3 regions of the Vreelandella sp. L-25 genome follow, and region 2 is predicted to be linked to each of the others. Evidence: predicted binding sites of a transcription regulator. Region 2 holds the regulator's gene; each other region holds the start of a gene.
What was found. Region 2 encodes FliA, which starts transcription of late flagellar genes. Its sites were predicted from a motif close to CTAAAGTTNNNNNNNNNNCNGCCGATA; they were not measured.

Region 1 (7,495 bases), on a different contig from region 2:
GCGAGGAGTGCAACGACGAAACCATCTTGTGCCAGAAGCAATTTCATACCAGCAGCATCACCATTACATGCTCACGCTGCTGCTTCACGGCATCGTCCAGAAACTCAAGCAGCCAGCCATAGTCTTCAGGCATCTGCTCATCCATGTCGGTGGCCTGGATGTCGTCGATGAGCACTTGAATCGCATTAGTCACATGCTGTAGCTCATAGTTACCCACAACCCCTCATTTAATCAACGGCCATTGCATGGGGCTTTTTATTTCTCACTCTCATTCTCATCTCCCCAGCTATTAACAATATCTTCCAACTCACTCCCGTATTTGCGATCTAATATATCAGCATGCTCCTCGATTTCATGCTGCATTTCAAACCTCTCTTTATCCCACCGCGCATACAAATAGCCAGAACCATTGTTCTCGCTAACATTAAGATAAAATTCGTATGCATCTAAAAAAAGCTGCTCAATGTATTTCGCAAGTCTATTTTCACACTCATAAAAAGATATATATAAAGGCTGATTTTGCGGCCATTTCTCTCTTGCGTGACTGACCAGACGATTCACAGCATTACCTTTGCCAACATAAACGCACAAAAGCGAATGAGCGTCATGGTCCTGACAATAACCAACATCTATCCACAAATGATAAACGCCAACCTTATTGCGGATTTTTTCAAGGTAGTCTGTCAGCTTAAGAAGACCATCACGCTCTTCACCTTCAATAAATGGCAATGTCAGACATGTACAGAACTCACTACGATTAACAATCTCCTCGACTGTTGGAGCATCAGCCAACTCATGTTTAGCAACATCGTCAAATTTGTAATAATCGTTTTCTAAGCAGCTTTTACCTTGATGCTCACATTCAAACATGAAAACACTGGCACCTTAAATTATTATCTCACTAACTAAAAAACGGGGACTCTTAGGCCCCCGTCGTTACTTACCACTTTAGCCTTACGGCCAAGCCTGACCTTAACCCAGCAGAGAAAGAACGTTCTGCGGGATCTGGTTGGCCTGGGCCAGTACGGAAGTGCCGGCCTGCTGCAGGATCTGCGCGCGGGTCATGTTGGCTACTTCCACCGCGTAGTCGGCATCTTCGATGCGCGAGCGGGCGGCAGACAGGTTGGTTTCGTTGGTCTGCAGGTTGGTGATGGCAGACTCGAAGCGGTTCTGGATGGCACCGAGGTCGGAGCGCAGGGTATCGACGTCGCTCAGGGCATCATCAAGTGCTTTCAGCGGATTCAGTGTCTTTCCATCTTCGTTGATTTCAGCGAACGTCAGTTCGCCACTGCTGGTAATGTACAGTGTTGCGCCATTCCCCGTCTCACTATCGGTTACTGTGCCGTCTTCGCCCACATAAAGCTCTGTTTCAAAGCTGGCATCAGTAGTGACGGCAAAGGTACCCGCAGCAGCACTTCCATCTTGGTATGCTTGAGCGCCACCAGCGGTAACAGTATTCTCACCAGCAATAACAAGATCAGCACCGAAGCCAGACTGAGCGTTAGCTACAGTAATGTCATTACCGGCATCTGAGTTTGCAGCGGCAATCAGGTCTTCTGCGCTAATTTTAGCATTAGTAATTGCCACGCCCGCAGCAGCATCAGTACCTGTAAAAGTAGTACCGTCTTCAAGCGTTAGACTAGCATTTGACAAGTTATTTGTTGCATCTGTGTCCAGCTTAGCCATAAGGCTATCTACTGTAGCGGCAACAGCACCATTACCACTATTTTCAGATAGCTCGCCCGTACCTGTGACAAACAGAGCCGCTCCATCGCCCGCGCGGGTAATGGTACCCGAACTGTCAATATTAACTTCAACGGTGTTACCAGTATTCAGCTCATAAGTTGCGCTGATGGAGCCTGAAGCTGGAATAATCGCAGCGCCAATATCTGCAGAACTGCCATTGGCAATGGTTGCACCATAGGTGAAGTTACCCTCACCATCGGCAGTAAATGTACTGCCTGTTGCTGCAACGCCAAAAGGCGTCTCACCGGCAAACGTGATAGTGTTTGTTGCTGCCAACTCACCAAGCACCTGAGAACCTGTCAGCGCCGTGTTATCGGTAGTCAGCGTGTAGTCAGCATTGTTAACACCACCAGTTGCGATACGACCGCCAGCCTGAGCCTGAAGATCAGACTCTTTTGCTTTCGCGTTTTCAGAAGCAGCACCATCGACGTTAAAACCTTGCAGACCGAGGGTTTCACGGGTGATTTGCTTCAGATTAACTGTGATGGCTTCACCGTCGTTGGCGCCCACTTGAATCTTGAATTCTTGGTCGCTTGCCAGCACTTTGGTGCCATTAAAGTCGGTTTCTTCAGAAATACGGTCGATTTCGTTCAAGCGCTGGCCGATTTCTGCTTGGATGGACTCAAGGTCTTCGGTGGAGTTAGTGGCATTTTGTGCCTGCACGCTCAGCTCACGAATACGCTGCAGGTTATCGTTGACCTGATTCAGGGCGCCTTCGGCAGTCTGGGCAACGGAGATACCGTCATTGGCATTACGCTGCGCCTGTGCCAGACCGGTGATTTGAGCCGTCATGCGGTTCGCAATGGCCTGACCCGCCGCATCATCCTTGGCGCTGTTGATACGCAGGCCGGAGGAGAGCCTTTCCATGCTCGTTTGTAATGCGTTCTGGCTCTTGTTTAGGTTCTGCTGACCGATCATCGATGTGATGTTGGTATTGATCACTGACATGGTGTGATTCTCCTTGCGTTAACACTGGCCTTGAAGGCCCGCTTTTCGGCGACATGAAGCGCCGTTGTATTAATTAACGGCCTGATGGGAAGAACCTTTAGGGTGAGTAGTAAAAAATTATGTAATGTTTGGTAACTTAGTGATGACTTTTGGCAACTAGCTGACATCGGTCGCGAGCTAAAGCTGCCTCCCACAGCAGTCACCAACTTCACCACCTACCGTGGCTGCTTTTACCATGGCTCTTTCCACCTTCACCCTGGCTCAGAAGTGAAAAAGCCCCCTTGAAATGGGGGCTAGCGGGCGATTTTTAGCGGCTACCTCTTGCGCCCTAGCTGGGCATCTAGTGCATCAAACTGTTGGGTGAGGTAACTACTCATGCTGTTCATTTGCGCAATCATACTGTCCAACTGCCCGAACTGAGAGCGGTAGCGGCTCATGGTGCGCTCGATGGTCACTTCCATACGCTCAAAACGCTCATCTAGGCTTTTCACCCGGTTTTCAGCACCGCTAATGGCCAGCTTGACCACGCCATTGTTGCTGAGCATTTGGTCGATAGTGGTGGACAGCTTGCCAGCCAGGCCGTTCTCTTTTTTATCACCCGCGAAGAAGTCGCTCAGCGCCTGGGGGTTATTGGCCACCAGGTCGGATAGCTTGTCGTCATCCACTGCCAGCTTACCGTCGCGCTGCAGGGTAATGCCTAGCTGGTTCAGGGTGCCCAGTTCACCACCTTCCACACCACCGGTCAACACGCTGCGTAAGCGGCTTTCAATGGTGCGCACGGTGCTGTCGCCGACCAGCTCGCCTGCGGTTTCGCTGTCGCCGGTAAAGCTGGTGAGTTTGGCAATGGTGCCTTTCAGGTCGTTGAACGCTTTCACGAAGTCGTTGATGGCTTCGCGCTGCTTGAGGGTGTCTCGTTCGACGCTAATGGTACTGGTGGCCGTTTCGCCTTCGGCAATACTCAACTCGGCCAGGTTGAGCGTAACCCCCTGAATGGCCCCTTCGATCTGGTTTTTGGCACTGCTGATGGCAATGCCATTGACGGTTAGCGCGGCATTTTCGCCAGAACGCTTGGTGTCGGCATCTTCGCTAAACGGCCCTGCTACCGTTACCGCGGGGTCCTGGCTGGTATCTACAACGCTGAAGCCTTCAATCGAAGCATCTGCTCCCGTGGCCTTGGAGCTGAGCGCCAGGCGGTAGCCTTCCCCATCGTTGATGATGGTGGCGTTAACACCGGCATCCTTGTGGGCGTTAATGGCGTTACGAATGGCTTCCAGGCTGCTGTTGGGCAATGGCAATATCGACCGAATCCGCGCCGCCAAAATTGAGCCGTATGGCCGTGGCCCCTTGTAGGTCTAGCGCGGCGTTTTTTTCACCCGTGATGCGGTTAGATGCCAGGGTGCCAGAGGTGGCCAACTGAGATACCTCTACCCGGTAGCTACCGGGCAAGGCACTGGCGGAGGTAGTGGCTTTAATGGCATCGCCACGCACGTTCGCGGAAAGGCTTTGGTAGAGCTTCGGGTCGTTGAGTTTCGCTACAGCATCTTGAAAGCTGTTTAGCGATGTTTGCAGCTGCCCGTAGGCAGAAATTTTCGCCTGCTGCTGTTTTTTCTGCAGCGTGATAGGCGCGAGCTTGCCCCGCTCCGCTTCTTGAAGCTGATCCAACAAGCCGGTGAGGTCCAGGCCAGAGCCGACGCCTAGAGAGGTTATTGTCGCCATGCAGATGTTCCTCAATGCAAAAGGCTAAACCCACAATTATTGATACATTGCGCCAGCGGTGGCGTTTCGACTGGATTTAATAGCATTCTTATCGACGGAACAACGGCTAACTTTAGGTCTTTTTTATCACCTAACTCCGAATACCCCATTACCCCAATAAAAACGCCTGCTTATCGCAGGCGCTTTGGAGATAGCTAAACAAAGTTGGTATTATTTTCGGCCTAGCTGTGCACCTAACGCATCAAACTGCTGGGTGAGGTAGCTGCTGGTTTGGTTCATTTGGGCAATCATGCTATCCAACTGGCCAAACTGAGTGCGGTAGCGAGAAATGGTCTGCTCGATGGATTGCTCCATGCGCGTGTAACGCTCGCCCAGCGACTCAACGCGGTTTTCAGCACCAGAAATCGCGCCGGATACCGTACCATTAGTGCCTAGCAACTGCTCGATGGTTTGGTTCACTTGGCCTGCCATACCTTCGTTATCGGCAGCGCCTGCAAAAAAGGCGGAGAGCGCACCCTGATTATTGGCAATGGCGTCGTCTAGCTTGCCGCTATCGATTTCCAGCGTGCCGTCTCGCTGCAGCGAAATACCGATATCCGTTAGCATCGAGAACTGGCCTTCGATACCTCCACCCAACACGCTGCGTAAACGCGACTCCACCGTGCGTACCGCGCTGTCGCCCAGCAGCTCCCCAGCAGCGCCGGTTTCCGCATTAAAGCTGGTGAGTTCGCCAATGGTGCCTTTTAGGTCGTTGTAGGCATCGACAAAGCCGGTTATCGCTTCGCGTACTGCTAGGGTGTTTTGCTCGACTTTCACCGTGCTATCCCCTTCTGCTTGAAGGTTCAGCGTGACGCCTTGAATGGCGCCCTCTACCTGATTAGTAGGGCTGGTAATGGCCACACCGTTGACATTCAATTTCGCATCCTGGCCTGCTTGCGTAAACTCTGATTCCAACTGCCCGCCAAATGCCGCCCCTAGCGTTATGCCTGAGATAGACGCGTCTTCACCGGTTTGCGTAGAGTTGAGTGCTAGCCGGTAATTGTCACCGTCGAAAATGATAGAGGCAGAGACACCACTATCTTCTTTCGCATTAATGGCATCACGCACTTCTTCAAGCGAGCTGTTGGCAGCAATGTCCACCACAACGTCAGCTTGATCAGCGCCTGCAAAATTGAGTGTCAGCGTGGTCGCTTCTGTGGTCAGGGCGGTAGTTGAATCCGGCACGCCTGCGGTTGCCAGGGTGCCCGATGTGGCTAACTGAGTGACGGATACGTTATAGCTACCGGGCTGCGCTTCGCCATTGGCCGTGGCAGTGAATGCTTCACCGCTAACGTTGGTCGAGAGACTCTCATACAGTGTGCTGTCGTTGAGAGCATCCGCTGCGTCCTGAAACGCTGACAGGGCCGTTTGTAGCTGGCCGTAGGCGGAAATTTTGGTTTGCTGAGTTTCCAGTTGTCGCTCGATGGGTTCCAGCTTGCCGCGTTCGGCTTCTTGCAGTTGGTCTAGCAAGCCGTTGAGGTCCAGCCCTGAACCAATACCAAGTGATGAAATGGAAGCCATGCGTACCGTCCCTTTTTCGCGTTGTGCGGCCGTCTTACCGATTTTGCGGCAGCCATTATTCAAGTTAGCTAATTAGTTATTTATTCGGCATTGAGCCTATTAACTTTAACAAATTTATTAGCTCTGGGCTTACCCATTTACCAGAAACAGCAAACCAAAGCTATAAACTTCTGTTTATTAAGACTTTCTACCGACACCCACATAGCAAACACCCGCCTCACTCAACGCGCTGGGTGCGTATAAATTACGCCCATCTACCACTAATTTATTATTTAGCTGGCTTGCTAACCAAGTGAAGTCAACGGTGCGAAACTCCTTCCACTCTGTACAGATGGCCAGTGCATCGGCACCTTTTACTGCCTGTATACGGTCGCCTGCGAGCATCAGGTCGTCACGCTCGCCATACAGCCTTCGGCACTCACCCATCGCTTCCGGGTCGAACGCTTGCACCTTTGCGCCTGCTGCCCACAGGGCTTCCATCAGTGCTCGGCTGGGCGCTTCGCGCATATCATCGGTGCCGGGCTTAAATGCTAGCCCCCAAATAGCAATCACTTTTCCCTCTAAGTTACCGAGGCTCTCTTGCAGTTTTATGTAAAGCGTTTGTTTTTGGCGCTGATTAACGGCTTCTACGGCTTTTAATAATTCCGGCGTGTAACCTAATTGCAAAGCAGCTTGCTCAAGGGCGTGCACATCTTTAGGAAAACAGGAGCCGCCATAACCACAACCAGGGTAAATAAAGTGATAGCCAATACGCGGGTCGCTCCCTATGCCCCGCCGTACGTCTTCAATATCAACCTCTAAGCGCTCCGCTAAATTCGCCATTTCGTTCATAAAGCTGATTTTGGTCGCCAGCATGGCGTTGGCAGCATATTTCGTCAGTTCTGCCGCTCGCACGCTCATAAACATGAGCTTGTCGTGGTTGCGGTTATAGGGAGCGTAGCAGGCTTTCATGCGCTCTTTTACCCGCTCGCTCTCGGTGCCTACGATAATGCGGGCGCCGCGGGTGAAGTCGTCAATGGCAGCGCCTTCTTTCATAAACTCAGGGTTGGAGCACACATCAAAAGGGTGTTCAACCTTACGCTGCTGTAGCACGCGGCTGATGGTGTCGCTGACACGCTCGGCCGTGCCTACCGGTACCGTCGATTTATCAACCACCAGCTTATAGCCCTGCATGTGCTGGCCGATACTTTCCGCGACGCTTAATACGTACTGCAGATCAGCGCTGCCATCTTCGTCTGGCGGGGTGCCCACCGCGATAAACAGCGTGTCGCTTTCGGTTACCGCCTGTGCGGTATCTGTGGTAAATCGCAAACGCCCAGCGGCAACGTTATGCGCTACCAGCTGGCTCAGGCCTGGCTCGAAAATAGGGATCTCACCACGGCTAAGCTGTGCGATGCGGTTAGCATCAATATCCATGCAGATGACCTGATGACCCACATCCGCCAAACACGCACCTGCCACGAGTCCTACATATCCGGTACCAAAAACGCTAATTTGCATAATCAACCAGCTCTAAAAGAAGTCT
Region 2 (8,599 bases):
GCAGGAGATGTTGCGGTTCATCTGCTGCCTACCCTGCCAGACGCTGAGGCGCTGGCTTGGCTAAACGCTCAGCATCTGACGTGGGTCAGCATGGTGCCCGCGAGCCAGCGGGTATACTGCCAGGGCGAGCGCTATACCCTGCGTTCCCTGTTCCAAGAAAGCACCTTAACCCATAGCGTGGGCATCCGTTTCCGCGGGCAAAGCATGCAGCTTTCCAGCGCCTATGTTGAAGCGCAGGACGTATCAGGTAACCCCGTATTGGCGTGGGTCGGTGAGGTAAGCGACCCTGAAAGCACTAAGCGAATCGTGCGCCGCTACTGGCTAACGCCTGCACGTTTGGGCAGCGATGTGTTAACGCTTTTAATCACTCAACTGCAGAGTGACGGACTGGCATCGCTCACCAAGCGTGCTTGGCAGCAGCTTAAAGAGGCCGATGGGGGTGATGTCAGCAGCGAGCTGCGCCTGCTGATGGCCAGCGGCGCGGCTGCAGTAGCTGGCCATCTAGATATCGTTGACGATGAGGACGCTCAGGCCCTGCGAGCCGATTTGCTGCGCTTGTTAGGAACCCAGCGCAAGCGGCGTGATACGGCACTGCTTGATGCATTAGTACACGTTCTGATGGCGCGCGATGCCATTCGTCAGCTAGGTAGCGTCAGTCGTGAGGGCGTGGTATGAGTGGCCAGGATCAGGCGGCTGGCCTGCGCAAATGGGCCGATTTACAGCGCCAGCAGCGCGGTGCTGATGAAGTCGGCCATAACGTGGAAAGTGACGAGACAGTGCCTGCCGCACCCGTTAACGAAGAGGAAGCCGCCGCGTATACCCAGGAGGCCATGGCACCGACGGTAGCTGCTGCTGCCGAGCCTGCCACCGTGGCGCCTCCAAGACCGAAAAAAACGTTAGTGGTAGTAGGCTTACCTCATGCTGGCGCAGCGCAGGTGGACAAAGTGCGAGGTCGGCTGGGGCAATGGTCGGCCCTTGGGAGGCAATGGGCAGGTGACCCACAGGATTGGGATGTTCATATTGTCATGCCTGACAGCGCCTCGCTGACTGACTTAGCCGAGCGTTACTCACGCTGGGCGTTGTGGATCAACAGTGATGCTGACGCCTTTGCCACCATGTACCGAGTGTTGCGCCAATTACGCGAGCATGGTGGTCCGCGGCGTCTTCTAGCCCTTCATGAACCCCACCTGCCGCGCCGGGGGTTGCTGGATAATTTGGGCAATGCTTCCGCTCGTTATTTAGATATTGAGCTTCTGCTGCTGGCGCGCTAGCGGCGGGCCAGGGTGCATGTGTCGCTCAAGGGGAGAGTTATGCAGAGTTTGGCGAGTTGGGTAAGTAACGCTAAGCAGATGGCTATTGAGGCGTTGATAAAACCTGCAAAGTTGTTAACAGTAAGAAAAATGGGCTGTTTAGGGCTAGTAGCAGGGTTATGGCTTTTCGCGTTGAATACGCAGGCCGCAACCGGCAGTTGGAGCAGCCAAGTGCCTAGTGTGATGGTAGCAATGAGCGACCGTACCAGCAGCAGCCAGGCGATAACCCCGCCAGCGGGCGTCCCACTGCGTAATGCTGTGCTGTCGCGAATTCAATGGCGCTTTGAATCACCGCCGGGAACGCCTGTGAACGCTTGGCTATGTCATCCTGAACGCTGTGTTGCACTATCAGGCATGCGCGGTAGCACGACCGCTCTATCGGGAATGTTGGCGAGCGCACCGCTGTACTTTCGGTTTACGCTGCAGCCAGGGCAACGCCCTGTGCGAGTACAGGGGTTACAAGTGATCGTGAACTATCAGTAAAGGTTGTTAAGCCGCGAGGCACGAGGATGTATACAGCACAAGGCAGGATCAAACAGAGTGAGCTGTTAACTCAATACATGCCACTGGTGAGACGTCAGGCCTTAACGCTGCAGGTAAGGTTGCCCGCGAGTATTGAGCTGGATGATCTGATCCAGGCGGGTATGGTGGGCTTGTTAGAGGCATTAGGGCGCTTTGATGCTGCCCAAGGAGCAACATTTGCTACCTTTGCAAGCCAGCGCATCCGTGGCGCGATGATGGACGAGCTGCGCACTCGTGACTGGCTGCCCCGCAGCGTACGCCGCTCGGCACGGGCGGTAGATGATGCTGTGCGTCGTTTAGAGCAGCAGCTGGGGCGCCCCCCGGAAGAGGGGGAGATTGCCCGTGAACTGGAGATGCCGCTAAGTGATTACCAGCAACTGCTCAACGATACCAATAGCGGGAAATTATTGCCGTTCGAAGAGCTCATTGCGGATGGCGGCGAGCCTGCGGGGGACGACACTCACCGACAGCCGTTTGAACAATTATTGGATGAACAGCAGCGGCAAACGCTGATCGACGCCATTGAAGCACTGCCCGAGCGCGAGAAGCTGCTAATGGCGCTGTATTACCAAGAAGAGATGAATCTAAAAGAAGTGGGCGCTGTGCTCGGTGTCACCGAATCACGGGTTTCACAGCTTCACAGCCAGGCGGTGAGTCGGCTGCGTGCTCGCCTACATGAGACTAATTAATCCTCTCACTCACTAACCATAACCGGCGAGGAGCCGTTGATGAATCCATCTACGCTGATCGGTATATTTGCCAGCATGCTGTTGTTGGTAAGCGTTTTATTTTTTACCGCAGAGTCTCCCGAGAGCTTTATTAACTTACCGGGGCTTGCCATTGTGGTCACTGGCACGCTGGCGGCCACGTTTATCAGCTATCCGCTGAAAGAAGTGCTGCGTGTGGTGCGTCTGGTTGGTTTAGTTTTCCGCCGTGAAAACACCTATGTGCGAGATGACATCAATGAGTTGGTTTCCATGTCGCGCCTTTGGTTTAAGGGGGATGTTAGAGCGGTTGAGAAAGAACTGGAACATACCCGTAATCCGTTTTTGCGCACCGGTATTCAACTGGTCATTGCGAATACAAAAGAGGATGAAATCTTCGACATGCTGCGCTGGCGTATTGCGCGGCTGAAAGCCCGCGAGCATGCTGAAGCCCAAATTTTCCGCACCATGGCCACCTATGCACCGGCCTTTGGCATGATTGGTACTTTGGTAGGCTTGGTCAACATGCTCGAAGTGATGGATGCGGGTGACCTGGAAGTAATTGGGCCCCGGATGGCAGTGGCGCTGTTGACTACTTTCTATGGCATCCTGTTGGCCAATTTGGTGTTTAAACCGATTGCCGTGAAGCTAGAGCGGCGTACGGAAGAGCGCCTTATCACTATGAACATGGTGCTGGAAGGCATTTCGCTAATTACCAAGCGCCGTCTGCCATCGTTTATTGAAGAGACGCTTAACTCCTTCGTAGCGAATTACCACGACGAAATTCGTGACTCGAACGTTAAGCCTCGGCCCGATATGGGTTCCGCATTAAAAGGGTAGCGCCATGCTCGACCGCGACTCACGGCATGCTTTGGAGCTTCCCGCCGAAGTGGGGGAGAGTGACGAGAGCTGGCTGACCAGTTACCTGGATGTATTGACGCTGCTGATTACCCTGTTTGTACTGCTGTTGGCGCTTACGCCATCCGGCGGTGGCGAAGGGAGTGAAAGCAGTATCATGGATCCCTCGAATGCCGTTACGTCACTGCCATTGGCTAGCCTAGCCACAGGAATACTTCCCCGCCACGATGGCTTACATCCCCAAATGGCAGGGCTTGATATCCCTGGAGTGAGTGTCTCCCAGGGGCAAGAGGGCGTTACGCTACGTATTGACGATAGCCTTTTATTTCCCAGTGGCAATGATGTGCTAACGCCCCAGGGGCAAGTTGTGTTAGAACGGCTCTCTCCGGTGCTACAGGCTTTTGATGGTCAAATTTCCGTTGAGGGCCACACCGATAATGTGCCGATCGCGACCGCTCGGTTTCCGTCTAACTGGGAACTCTCAGTGGGACGAGCTATCGCAGTGGTACGCCAGTTAGAGCGGCAAGGTATTGCCATTTCACGTATGCGGGCCGTCGGCTATGCCGACACCCAACCCATGGAAAGTAATGCTACTGCGGAAGGGCGAGCTGCCAACCGACGCGTTGAGCTGTTGCTGAAGCAACAGGTCAAGGGGTAAAGAGATATCTCGAGGCTATCTTCGTGTCGAAGCATCATTCGCTACTGACAGCTGTAAAACGCTGATGGCCCGGGCCGATGCCGCTATGTATCAAGCCAAGCACAGCGGCCGTAATCGAGTAGAGGTTGCGGAAGAGCGTGCGCTTAACCCGGAGGAGCAGGTGCCTCTGTGATAGAGGCGCCGCTACACAGCGACTGCATGCGTTGAATGGCATCGCCAGCACCTTCCAAACTAAAGGTCATGTACCACGGTTCCTGCTCACCCTGGTCAAATCCTAAAAACAGCTGCTCGCCCGACTGCATCTCAGCGATCAGCGTCTCCATATCGCTCAAATAAAAATGGGCATAAAAGCCGTCATCGCCCCGCTCGGTAATAAACTCCGCCATGGTATCGACAATCGGGTTGTCACCAATCCGCAGCCGAGTGGGTACCAGATTCACCGCTCGGCTCTCACCCTGCTGCTGCGCTAGGGTGACGCGCATCTCCAGCCACGGTAAATCACAGACTCCTTGAGTAGCATTTATGCTTAGCGTGGCATCGGAGTAGCTGTGGGTCTCTACAGCACGAAAGTGGCGCTCTTCTCCTAGGGTCAGCGCCATGGATTGCCAGTGCCCATGGGTAGCCACTGTTTCCACATTAAATGTAGCGGCCAATGAAAGGGGAGCTGTGACAAGCAGCATGGCGGTGACGGCGAAAGTTGATGTTTTCAGGAAGTTCATAGGTCGTATCGTCATCGAAAACTTTAAGCCTATAGCGTGTTGGGAATAAGCAAAAGGGCAAGGTGCTGATTTTTCTATATCTAGTGTTGTTGGCATCAAAAAAACGGCCCATATAGTAGAAATTCGGGGCTATACTCCCCTACGATGCCGCGTATAATCGGCCCGTTTTTTAGCGCGATCGCTACCCATCGTGAAGGAGTTTCGTGAACATGAGTACCGCAGCCAAGGCGATGAAGACATCCAGTGAAGTCCCTATGCAGGCTCCATCTAGGGAAATCTGGGATGCCAAATATCGGTTAAAAGATCGTCATGGCCAACCGGTGGATCAAGATGTCGCAGCGACCTTTGAGCGCGTGGCCCGGGCCCTAGCTGCCGTAGAGGGTGAAAAGGCCGATGAGTGGCTACCCAAATTTCGCTGGGCGCTGGAAAATGGTGCTATTCCCGCTGGGCGAATTCTCTCTAATGCGGGAGCCGAAGCCTACAAGCCCGCCGTCAGTCTGATTAATTGCACCGTTTCTCGCACTATTCGTGACTCTATGCGCGATATCCTCGACTCCGTGGTCGATGCGGGTATGACATTGAAGTCGGGCGCCGGTATTGGCTACGACTTCTCGACCCTGCGCCATAAAGGTGCCTTTGTGTTTGGCGCAGGAGCGGGCACCAATGGCCCGCTGGCGTTTATGGATATCTACGACAAGATGTGCTTCACCGTGGCCTCGGCCGGAGGCCGTCGCGGTGCCCAGATGGGTACCTTCGATGTGGGGCACCCGGACGTGCGCGAGTTTATTCAAGCCAAGCGCGAAGCAGGGCGGCTGCGTCAATTTAACCTGAGCCTACTCATTACCGATGAGTTTATGGAAGCGGTGAAGCACAACGCCGATTGGCCGCTGGCCTTCCCACTGCATCCTGGTGAGAAAGAGGATGTGAGCGTCGAAGAGGTGATTTACCGCGACTGGCCGGTGGTGGAAGAGGGCTACACGGTGGATGCCGAAGGGCGCGTGGCCTGCCGTGTTGTCGAGGTGATTAAAGCTCGCGAGTTGTGGGACACGATTATGTCCTCCACCTACGACTACGCCGAGCCGGGCTTTATCCTAATCGATCAAGTCAACCGCATGAACAACAACTGGTTCTGCGAAGATATCCGCGCGACTAACCCCTGCGGCGAGCAGCCACTACCGCCAGAGGGCGCTTGCCTGCTGGGCTCGGTCAACCTGACCAAGTTTGTGATCGAACCGTTTAGCGCCGAGCCGCGGTTTGATTGGGAGCGCTACCGTAAAGTCGTGGCGATTTTCACCCGTATGCTCGACAACGTGGTGGAAATTGCTGGCCTGCCGCTCCCCCAGCAACAGCGCGAAATTGAAGCCAAACGCCGCCACGGCATGGGCTTTTTAGGTCTTGGTTCGACCCTGACCATGCTGAAAATTCCCTACGGCTCTCAGGCGTCGCTGACGTTCACTGAAGAGGTCAGTCGTCATTTGGCGTTGGAAGGGTGGAAGCAGGCGCTGGAGCTTTCTAAAGAGAAGGGCATGGCGCCAGTGCTTGAAGAGGAGCACACCATTACGCCTAAGATGATGCGCGAGCGCCCTCAGCTCGCCAGCGACGGCTACGAGGTAGGCGACAAGGTGCCGGGGCGGATTCTGCACGCCCGCTACAGCCAGTACATGGCCAAAGTGGCCGAGCTTGAGCCGGAGCTGGTGGCACAGCTGGCCGAGCACGGCGCGCGGTTTACCCACCACAGCTCGATTGCCCCCACGGGTACCATCTCGCTCTCCATGGGCAACAACGCCTCTAACGGGATCGAGCCGTCGTTCTCCCATCGCTATTTCCGCAACATCATTCAGTCCGGTAAAAAGACCAAGGAGCAGGTGGAGGTCGTGTCGTTTGAACTAGCGGCCTACCGCCACTTTATCGCTGCCGATGCGGTAGAGAGCGATCTGCCGGATTACTTTATTACCGCTGACGCGGTCACTCCCGAGCAGCACGTCGCCGTTCAAGCGGCAGCTCAGCAGTGGGTGGACTCGGCGATTTCCAAAACGGTCAATGTACCCACCGAGTTCCCCTTTGAGCAGTTCCAAGACCTCTATCTGCAGGCCTACGAGAGCCGTTTGAAAGGTTGCACTACCTTCCGCTTTAACCCGGAAGCCTTCCAAGGCGTGTTGGTGCGTGAGGATGACCTGAAAAACACCACCTATGTGTTTGAGCTGGAAAATGGTGAAACCCTTGAGCTAACCGGCGATGAGAAGGTGCTTTACGACGGTGAAGAGCATAACGCCGCTAACCTGTTTGATGCCTTGAAAGAGGGCACCTACGGCAAATGGTAATCGTAAGCGCAAGCAAGGCTTAGCTTGATGAGCTGTCTAAAGAACTGGGGAGTACGTTATGGCGGTTGAAATTACGTCGAAAATTGTCGGTTACCGTATTAAGCAACAAGGGCAGCCCGCGCCTGCACCGGAGCTACCAGATGAAGACCCATTAACGGTCCGCATTCCATCGCGCCCGGAAGGCACACTGGAAGCAGTGTCTGAAAAAATCTCTTATGTGGGGGCTGAAGGGCGCAAGAAGGTCTACTTGCTGGTCTCGTTTATGCCAGTGGAAGGCGTGATTGGCGGCCAGCGTGTGGTGATTGAGCGTCCGGTGGAGTTCTTCTTTCCCTCGGGCCAGCTCTCCAGCGAGCACCAGTGGATTACTGCGACCATGCGCAGCCTGTCGCTTGCAGCGCGTGGGGGCTATGTCACTCAAGCCGTGGCAGACCTGCGCAAAGTCGCCTGGGACAAAGGCTTGGTACGCTGTGGCATGAATCGCTGGAACAAGCCTATGTTTCACGACTCGGAAGTGGCGGCGATTGCTTGGTCGATTCAGCAGATTCTCTATCGGCGTGGCTTTCTGGATCAGGACGGCCACCAAGTGCCGGTGGAGACGCTGGTTGCACGCTATGCGCACCGCATGCAGCATGGACATGCCTGGCAGCCGGAGGAGCCCCCGGCGGCTGAAGACTCTGCCGGCGCATCGTCTTCTGGTGAAGCAAGCGGTGGCCCCGCTACGGTAGGCACGTGCCCTGAGTGTCGGGGTGATTTGATCATGATGGATGGCTGCCCAACCTGTTATGCCGGGTGCGGCTGGTCAAAGTGCGGCTAGCCGCTGGCATCACTCGTCAAATAACGGCCTGACATTATCGGTAAGGTAGCAGTCATCAAATTCCCCTTCCGTGGCCAGCGCTTCAAGGTTGGGGATTGAGACATGATGGCGGTCGCGAAACACCAGCCCATCTTCGCTGAGCGCACTAAAAGTACGGATCACGTGTACTGGTGTCATTTCCAACAATTGTTGCGACTAAACAATAATTGCTGCGACAATCTCTATGTTGAGTTTACATAGAGTGCGCCTTTGTGACCGTTTCTCTTAAACAATCCAGAACCTTTAGCTTCCATGATGGCACCCTAAAAAACGAGGCAGAGCGCTTGGTCGTTTGGTGGTACGGGCCTATATTTAAGAACAATCGCTTACGAAGCGTCCCTAAAATCCATATCTTCTTAAGAACCATCGACCATGAAAATAACTTAGGAGGCGTGATGAGACGTGAGACTGTCTTAACGCATCTTGGGCTATTGAGAATAGGGTCAGTATGGGAAAAGGGCGTGAGTAGCTCGCGTATTGCCTACGAGGAAAGAAAATTCTCCGTTTCTTTTTCTCCAGGCGGCTGGCGAATTGTCACCTTAGATGATTTACGACAATCAGGACGAAGCCTCTATACCGCTTTTCATGACTCGAACTACTTACCCCAGAAAAATCAGCACAAAACATACCTGATTGAATTTGACCTTCCAGATG
Region 3 (8,599 bases), on a different contig from region 2:
CCGCTCTTTCCTGCAACCTCCCATTCCAAATAGGTACTCTTCATGAACCAACCTGCCCAACGCGCCGAGGGGCCCTCGCGGTTTTCCCTCGGCGATCCTATCGTGCTGGTGCTTAGCATCGGCTTCATCGTGGCGTTTCTGGCGCTTTCGTTTTACGACATTGATCGGGTCGCCAACTCTATCAGCGCAGGCTTTGCCTGGACCGCGCTGGTGCTGGGCAGCTATTTCCAGCTGCTGCTTCTGCTGACGTTTTTTATCGCCATCGGCGTTGCTTTAACGCCTGCGGCAAAAGCTAAGATCGGCAATCTCGATGCACCAGAAATAAGCACCTTTAAGTGGCTCTCCATCATTCTATGTACGCTGTTAGCCGGTGGTGGGGTGTTTTTTGCCGCGGGCGAGCCGGTGTACCACTTTGTGGTCACCCCACCCGCCTTTGATACCGAAGCGGGCACCGCTGAAGCGGTATCCGGCGCGCTGGCGCAGTCGTTTATGCACTGGGGCTTTATGGCCTGGGCGGTGCTGGGCTCGCTCACCGCCGTGGTGCTGGCCCATGCGCACTACGTGAAAGGCCAACCGCTGCAGCCGCGCACATTGCTCTACCCGATTTTTGGTGAACGCTTGATGCGTGGCCCGCTGGGCGGCTTAGTGGATGCCTGCTGCGTGATTGCCTTAGTGGCAGGCACGGTAGGCCCCATCGGCTTTTTGGCAACTCAGGTGAGCTTTGGCCTGCATGAGCTGTTTGGCCTGCCGGAAGGCTACACCGGGCAACTGATGATTCTGGCCGTACTGGGCACTATTTATGTGCTCTCCTCCATGAGCGGGGTGCATAAAGGCATCCAACTGCTGAGCCGCTTCAACGTACTGCTGGCGTTGGCAATCGGCGCCGTGATTATCATGTTCGGCCCCACGCTGTTTTTGGTGAACACCTACGTTTCCAGCATGGGCGCGTATGTCAGCGAGTTTTTCACCATGGCCACGATGACCTCTGAAACCGCCCCAGCGTGGTGGATGCAGTGGTGGACAGTGTTCTTCTTTGCTTGGTTTATCGGCTATGCACCGCTGATGGCGATTTTCGTGGCGCGCATTTCACGGGGCCGCAGTATTCGTGAAATGATTCTGGCGGTTGCCGTACTCGCCCCGATTGCCACCACCGTATGGTTTACGCTACTGGGCGGCTCCGGCATTTACTATCAGTTGACCGGGGTAATTGACCTGACCGAAGCGCTCAATAACTTCCAGTTTGACGTGGCGACTCTCACGGTGGCTCAAGCTCTGCCCGGCGGCACCTGGATGGCGCTGGCGATTCTACTACTGACCACGATTTTTGTGGCCACCACCGGCGACTCCATGAGCTATGCGATTGCCGTCGTCGGCGCAGGCCATGATGACCCTAGCCCTTACATGCGCGCTTTTTGGGGTATTGCGATGGCCCTGATGGCGGCCGTGCTGCTGTATATGGGTGCAGGTCAAATTGGCGCGCTGCAGCAGTTTATCGTGATCACCGCGATCCCGGTGTCGCTGATTCTGCTGCCCTCGCTATGGAACGGCCCGCAAGCGGCTTACGCCATGGCGCGGGAACAGGGCATCATCGACTAACGGTGATCAGCTAGCTCTAACTACAGCCCTTCCAACAGCCGCAGAATCATCTGCGGCTGTTGGTTCACCCGGGTCAGCATCGCGATACCCACCTGCTGAAGCAGTTGGGCGCGAATAAGGTTGGAAATTTCTTGCGCGTAGTCGGCGTCTTGAATACGCGACTGTGCGGCGGAGGTGTTAATGATGTTGGTGTTGAGCCCGTCAATGACGCTCTCGAAGCGGTTCTGCACCGCGCCTAAATAGCTGCGCTGGCGGTCGACCTGCTTCATGGCTTCATCGACGATATCCATTGGTTTGGGCGTGGCCGAGCCATCATCTAATACGCTGAAGTTATCCAACCCCAGCGCCTGATGCCCCATCGCCGAAAAGCTCACGCCAATCACATCCCCAGCGTTGGCCCCTACCTGAATATTGAGCGTTTTATCGCGCTCGATCAGCTTAATGCCGTTAAAGTTGCTCTGCTTGGCGACGCGGTCAATCTCTTCCAGCCGTTGGTCGATCTCTAACTGAATAGACGCGCGATCTTCTGAGGAATTGGTGCCGTTGAGCGCCTGAACGCTGAGTTCGCGGATGCGCTGAAGGCTATCGTTGATCAGGTCCAACGAGCCTTCGGCGGTTTGCACCATAGAGATGCCGTCGTTGGTATTACGGATCGCTTGGTTCATACCGCGAATTTGTGCGCCCATGCGATTGGCAATCGCCTGGCCTGCCGGGTCATCCTTGGCGCTATTAATACGCAGCCCAGATGACAGACGCTCCATGGAGGTCTGCATCGCTTGCTGGCTACTGCGTAGATTATTCATCACCAGTAGCGACGTGATATTAGTCGCAAGGCTGATCACGGGCGTGACCTCGGAAGTGAACGCAAACAGTGCGGTGGTAGCGTGAATATCGGCCTATCTTTAGAAAACGTGAGCCCTGCCCCGTAAAACTTTCCCAGTCGCTACTATTTTTTTCAGTTCGGTTTTTTCAGTTCGGTCTCTTCAGTACGGCTAGCACTTCGTCCACTGGCCCCCGAACATAGTCATGATGAAAGTAGCCATCGTCGACCACTTCGCCATCCCAGACCACAATGTCTAAGTCCATGGTCCGGGGGCCAGATTTGATCGGCCCGCGAACACGGCCTAAGCGATGCTCAACCTCTTTTAGGTAGGCTTTAAAGTCGCCCAGCTCAAGCGTAGTGCGCACCACCAGGGCGGCATTTAAGAAGTCTGGCTGCTGCTGAAAGCCTACCGGGGCAGTGCGCACCGCTTCGGAGCGGGCCAGCAGTTCGCACTCACTGCTCAAAATCTCAAGGGCTTGGGCAAAGTGGTGCTCTGGCTCAATATTGGTTCCTAGCGAGATAACGCACTCGTGTTGAGCCGACGCGGGCGGGGGGGTTGACGTTACGGGTGACGACCTTAATGACATAACTATATCCCAATATAAGAGGCTGGATGACTAACGGCTGGTGAGCCTATGACCTAGCCCACACCGTTTTAGCGTATAGGCATCAATCGGCGCCCCAACAGAGTAGACGGTTAATCATCCCGTTCAATCTCTGTACAAGTTATTGACAAACGCTACGCTCACGCAGAGAGTCTTTTTGATTACCATGACAACGTTAGTTAACAAACACTACCTGCTGCGAGGGATAAAGCAATGGAGACACCTGCTGCACTTGTAACCGGCGGCGCCACGCGCCTGGGCCGCTATTTTGCTGAAGCGCTAGCCGATAAGGGCTTTGATATCGCGTTACACGTGAATAGCTCCCGGGGGGAAGCAGAGGAAGTGGCAGACGCAATTCGCGGCAAGGGTCGTGAGTGCGAGATTCTGCCCTGCAACTTTTTAGAGGATTCGCTAGAAGGATTAATCACCCAAGCTAAAACGCGTTTTCCTGGGTTGAACGTGCTGCTCAATAGCGCCTCAGCTTATGAACCAGCGCCGATTGCCCGTACCGATATGGCCATGCTGGAGACCCAGTTTCGGGTCAATATGTTTACCCCGCTGCTACTCACACGCCATTTTGCCGAGGCGGTAGAGCACGGTCAGGTGATCAACATCATCGACAACAAAGTGGCCTATCACCAATATCCGTATGCGGCGTACCTGCTCTCCAAGAAAAGCCTAGCTGAGATGACCCGTATGGCAGCGCTGGAGTTTGCTCCGCGCCTACGGATTAACGGTATCGCCCCCGGGGTAGTGCTGCCTGCCTCCCAGCGTACCAGCGACTATATCCAATGGCGCATCGAAGGCATTCCGGTCAATCACCAAGGCAACCCAGCACACCTTGTACAAGCCTTGCACTATTTGCTGGATAATGCCTTTGTGGCCGGGCAAGTGCTATTTGTAGACGGCGGCGAATCGATCAACCTAGAGGGTCGCCACTCCGAAAACTACCCTGGCGAGCGGCGCGACTGACCCAACGCAATGAGGCCGCCCGAAGGCGGCCTCATTGGCTTACCTAAGCGTACGCTTAGGTTTCATCCACATCATCATGGTCCGGCTTATGGTGATCCGGTTCATGCTCAAGCGAGGCTTCGCTACGCTCTGCAAGCGGTGCCGTCTCGGTGCGCTTTCTTTCCGCTTTCGCATCCAGAATGCGCACGTTGGCGGGCGGAGTCTTGCCGCCTTTGGTTTCGCCAAAGTAGAGCGTGGTATGCGGGAACGGAATCTCGATACCCGCCGCATCAAAGCGCAGTTTCACTAGGCGGTTGTAGGCACGGCCTACAGCCCACTGATCGCCTGGCGTGGTCTTGATCACGACACGGATATTAACCGAGCTGTCGGCCAGCGCGGTGACACCCGCCACGGTCATATCTGCCAATAGTTTATGACCATGCTCTTCGCTGGCTTTAAGATCTTCGAAGGCCAGCTGTAGCTGCTCGATCGCCTCGTCGATACTTTCGTTGTAACCAATACCGTACTCGCCCACATGGTTGCCGTACTCACGCATGTAGTTGGAGACGGTATCCACACTGGAGAACGGCACGATATGGTAGGTACCGGACAGGTCACGAATGCCCACCGAGCGGATACTCAAACGCTCGGCCGTGCCGGTCACGCCGCCCACGGTCACCACGTCGCCGGTGTTCATGGCGTTCTCTACCTGAATGAACACCCCGGTGATCACATCCTGCACCAGCTTCTGGGCACCAAAACCAATCGCCAGACCCAGCACACCGGCACCAGCAATTAGCGGCCCAATATTGATGCCGATTTCCGAGAGCACGATCATGCCGGTGATGGTCACCATGGCAATGGCCAGCGCATTACGGAACAGACTCAGCAGCGTTTTGGCACGGGCAGAGGGTTCGCCGTGACCGGTTTCCGGATTGAGCTTGTGCTCGATCAGGCTTGCCAAGCCCAGCCATATGCCCAGCGACACAATCAGGATCACTGCTACGCTGATCAGGTTACCCACCAGATTGGCACCGCGCTCGGAGGCGTACCAGCCGGCCAGGTCAAAGGCGCCCCAAGCATCCAGCACCACCATGATCACCGCAACGACGATCACCGTGCGCAGCACGCGCAGCGCGTTGGGTACGTAGCTGTTCAACCGGACTTCCAGCAGCGGCAGCTTACGGCGCAGGTCATCGGAGAGTTGAATACGACGACCAATGGTCTGTGTCAGGAACGCAGACAGCAGCAGGCCCACGACCACGGCGCCGAGCGTCTTCAACGTCGCAAAGAGGACAAAGGGCAGCGCATCACCCGGACGGGTAAGCGTCAGTACAAACACCATTAAGAAATAGATCAGCGCGAACAGGTGCCACGTGCGGGCAAACAGCTGCAGCGATACACGGCTCGCCGTCAGCGTCGAGCGCGCGCTCATTTGATTTAGATTATCGCGCAGCCGCACGCGGTTTTTGAGCACCACGCCCACCGCATAAATAAACGCCAGCAGCATAATCAGCGTGCCGACCGCTTGTCCCAGGGTGGCGGCCACATAGAAGTTGACCAGCGGTACGACGACCATCAGGCCGTATCCCACCATGCCAATCAGGCGCGCCAGCCAGCGGTTCCAATACGAGGCTTCTTGAGCTGAAATCGGTAATAAGCGAAGACCCTCGTAACGCGAGGAGAACAGCATTCGCACACCGGCTTTGAGCAGCTCGATGATCAAGAAGGCATTTAAAAACAGCGACGCGCGGGTAGAGAGTTCACCGGTCTCCCCCACGGCAAAGGTGGCCACCAAGTTACCGCCAACGTACGCCAGGGCGATCAAAAGAATATCGACGACCGCGGCGATCGCGACACACAGCACTAAACGTAGCACCGGCGTCAGTCCCGTGCCCTGCTGTGACCAGCCGCTGATTTTGGTGAACAATGATTTTGCCAACCGGCGGAACACCATAAAAATGGCGAAGGTCGCCACGATCACGATGCCCAGATTGATGGCTGCGTTCATGAAGGCCGCCATATCGAAGCTGCTGCCCGCGCCTTGGCCGGTGAATATATTGCCGACGATCGCCACAGCCTGCTCGATCTGACCGCCCACATCACCTACTACACGGCTGGTTAACTCTGCCAACTGGCGGGGTAGTGAGACGTCCTCGGGCGCTACGTTGCCCCCCGCGGCAGCGGCTTCCGGCGACAGCTCGGCCGCAACGCCAGCAGGCAACTCAGACGCTTGATTACGCAGCAGTTCAATGAGCTCCTGGCGGGCCTGCTCGTCTTCCAGCAGATCCGCCAGCGCCGCATAAGAGGGCTGCTCTTCAGCGACGGACGCATCGCTCTCGGCGCTTAACGTGGTTTGCGCCATGGCTGGCCCGGCCAGCATGGCGAACAGCGCCAGCATCCAGACGCTGAGCCAGGGGAGTAAACGTAGTGACGTCACACCATAACCTCCTTTTGGGTGAGTATTTGCCATCCTGCCCTCGTTAAAATTCAACCTAAGAATGTTAAACACAGGATAGTGCATCCAATGGAAATGCAAGCTTTGTATAACGCTCGATCCAAAGTAACTAGCGTAACATGACTCAATGTAAGAGACGTTAACGCGCCTGCTTTTGGAGCACCAATGAAACCGAGTGAAGGTAATTGCCGTTTATTGGCAGTAAGGCGCCAACCATTGATGGGCCAGCGCAATCAGCAGCCCATAGCGGGCACCTTTTGCTAGCACAATCCAGAGCAGCGCCCGCCACCAGGCAAGGCGCATCACCCCAGCCAGCACGGTGAGCGGGTCGCCAATCACAGGTAACCAGGAGAGTAATAGGCTCGCCTCGCCAAAGCGGTGATACCAGCGCTCGGCACGGGCAAGTCCTTGGGGAGATGCAGGAAACCAGCGGCGATGTTGAAATTGGCGAGCGTAGCGACCAAGAGCCACGTTGATCAAACTGCCCAGCGTGTTGCCAGCCGTCGCCACAACCCACAGCACCAGCGCTGGCTCACCAACACACCATAGCCGCGCCAGCCACACTTCCGAGCCACCAGGCAGCAGGGTGGCGCTGGCTAGCGCCACCCAAAACAGGCTGAACACGATACGCGCCCTCTAACGTTTAACGGGGCAACTGGCCACCGAGCTGCTGGGTAATTTCGTCGGCTATTTGACGCACCAGCGCCCCCAGTACCAGCAGGCGCTCTTCGGGAATACGCGCCATGGGGCCCGAGACGGAAATAGCCGCCAACGGCGTGGCGTGCTCATCGAAAATGCAGGCCGCCACGCAGTGCAGGCCAATCGCATGCTCTTCCCGGTCGCAGGCAAAGCCTTGGGCGCGAATGGCGGCCATTTCCGCCTGCAGTGAATCCGTTTGATACAGGGTATTTTCAGTCACACGGGCCAGCTCGTAGCCGCCTTCTAACAGCGCGCTGCGCTCCTCCTCGCTCATCCACGCCAGCAGCGCCTTGCCCACGCCGGAGGCGTGCAGCGGCGCACGGGACCCCAGCCGCGTGATCATGCGCATCATCTGCGGGGATTCGTTTTGAGCCAAGAAGACCGCCGTGGCGCCATCACGGATACCCAGATTCGCCGTTTCGCCGGTTTCTGCGGTTAAGCGGCGCAAAAACGGGCGGCTTTTGGCCACCACGTCGCGTGCTTCTAAAAAGCTGTTACCAATTCGGAAGGTTTTGACGTCGATGCGCCACAGGCCCTGCTCGCTCTCTTGGGTGACAAAGCCCTGGCTTTGCAGCGCCTGAAGCAGGCGATGAGTGGTGGAAGGGGCAAGGTCAGCCATTTCCGCCAGCTCTGAAAGCGCAAGGCCCAGCGGGCTAGCGGATAGGTATTCGAGCAGCGTGAGGCCACGCACCAACGATTGGCTATGCCCTCCGCTCGCTTTCGTGGCTCCCGCCGGACGTCCGACTGATCTGCGCTTGGCTTCACTCACCTACTACTCTCCTGACGGCACTCAATACGTAAAAAGCCAGCAGGATAACGCGCCGCAGGGGGCGCTGTCGCGTTTACGGAAACAAATTCCACCAATGGCTAGCAGCGTGTACTAGCGATGCGCGCGCTTTTCGATAAACGCATCGATGCCTTCTGCCACATCGTCGGCCACTGATGATTACGCTTTCTCGCGAGTGCCTTGGCGATGGTTATAGCCCAGCGGATGAGGCTCACCACGGGCTTTGGCCAGCTCAATCTGGCGCTGACGCTCGCGGGCGGCGGCGCGGGTTTTCTCAGGCAGTGAGTCGATACAGTGCGGGCAGCTGATGCCGGGCTCGTAGGCCGACGACTGCATATCTTCCTGAGAGATCGGCATGCGGCAGGCGTGGCACTGCTCGTACTCGCCCTCGGTGAGATCATGGCGCACAGTGACCCGGTTATCGAACACGAAGCACTCGCCGCGCCACAGCGACTGCTCTTCCGGCACCTTTTCCAGGTAATTGAGCACGCCGCCTTTCAGGTGGTAGACCTCTTCGAAGCCCTCTTTCAGCATAAAGCTGGAGGCTTTCTCGCAGCGGATACCGCCTGTGCAGAACATGGCGACCTTTTTATGCTGCTCCGGGTTGTAGTGCTGGCGCACGTACTCGGGAAACTCGCGAAACGTGGTGGTCTTGGGGTCGACCGCGCCTTCGAAGCTGC

Region 1: the regulator FliA is predicted to act here: its motif matches at 2,769-2,795, upstream of AC13CN_RS00335 (flagellin N-terminal helical domain-containing protein).
Region 3: the regulator FliA is predicted to act here: its motif matches at 2,486-2,512, upstream of AC13CN_RS10440 (flagellin N-terminal helical domain-containing protein).

The regions. Positions count from the first base shown of each region.
Region 1 is NZ_JBSXNH010000011.1:1,583-9,077, forward strand. Features, by position in the region: gene AC13CN_RS00325 (hypothetical protein) at 44-217, opposite strand; gene AC13CN_RS00330 (hypothetical protein) at 256-870, opposite strand; gene AC13CN_RS00335 (flagellin N-terminal helical domain-containing protein) at 973-2,694, opposite strand; gene fliD (flagellar filament capping protein FliD) at 3,009-3,983, opposite strand; gene AC13CN_RS00345 (flagellar cap protein FliD N-terminal domain-containing protein) at 3,952-4,410, opposite strand; gene fliD (flagellar filament capping protein FliD) at 4,621-5,970, opposite strand; gene AC13CN_RS00355 (UDP-glucose dehydrogenase family protein) at 6,148-7,470, opposite strand.
Region 2 is NZ_JBSXNH010000058.1:49,921-58,519, forward strand. Features, by position in the region: gene flhF (flagellar biosynthesis GTPase FlhF) at 1-675, shown strand, start outside; gene AC13CN_RS06845 (hypothetical protein) at 672-1,271, shown strand; gene AC13CN_RS06850 (flagellar protein FlhE) at 1,311-1,793, shown strand; gene AC13CN_RS06855 (RNA polymerase sigma factor FliA) at 1,820-2,521, shown strand; gene AC13CN_RS06860 (motility protein A) at 2,561-3,376, shown strand; gene AC13CN_RS06865 (OmpA/MotB family protein) at 3,381-4,052, shown strand; gene AC13CN_RS06870 (hypothetical protein) at 4,196-4,786, opposite strand; gene AC13CN_RS06875 (adenosylcobalamin-dependent ribonucleoside-diphosphate reductase) at 4,981-7,092, shown strand; gene AC13CN_RS06880 (hypothetical protein) at 7,151-7,906, shown strand; gene AC13CN_RS06885 (hypothetical protein) at 7,916-8,083, opposite strand; gene AC13CN_RS06890 (hypothetical protein) at 8,158-8,599, shown strand, end outside.
Region 3 is NZ_JBSXNH010000066.1:189,927-198,525, reverse strand. Features, by position in the region: gene AC13CN_RS10445 (BCCT family transporter) at 43-1,596, shown strand; gene AC13CN_RS10440 (flagellin N-terminal helical domain-containing protein) at 1,617-2,438, opposite strand; gene folK (2-amino-4-hydroxy-6-hydroxymethyldihydropteridine diphosphokinase) at 2,566-3,006, opposite strand; gene AC13CN_RS10430 (SDR family oxidoreductase) at 3,238-3,996, shown strand; gene ybiO (mechanosensitive channel protein) at 4,052-6,415, opposite strand; gene AC13CN_RS10420 (YqaA family protein) at 6,626-7,057, opposite strand; gene AC13CN_RS10415 (IclR family transcriptional regulator domain-containing protein) at 7,077-7,901, opposite strand; gene trhO (oxygen-dependent tRNA uridine(34) hydroxylase TrhO) at 8,079-8,599, opposite strand, start outside.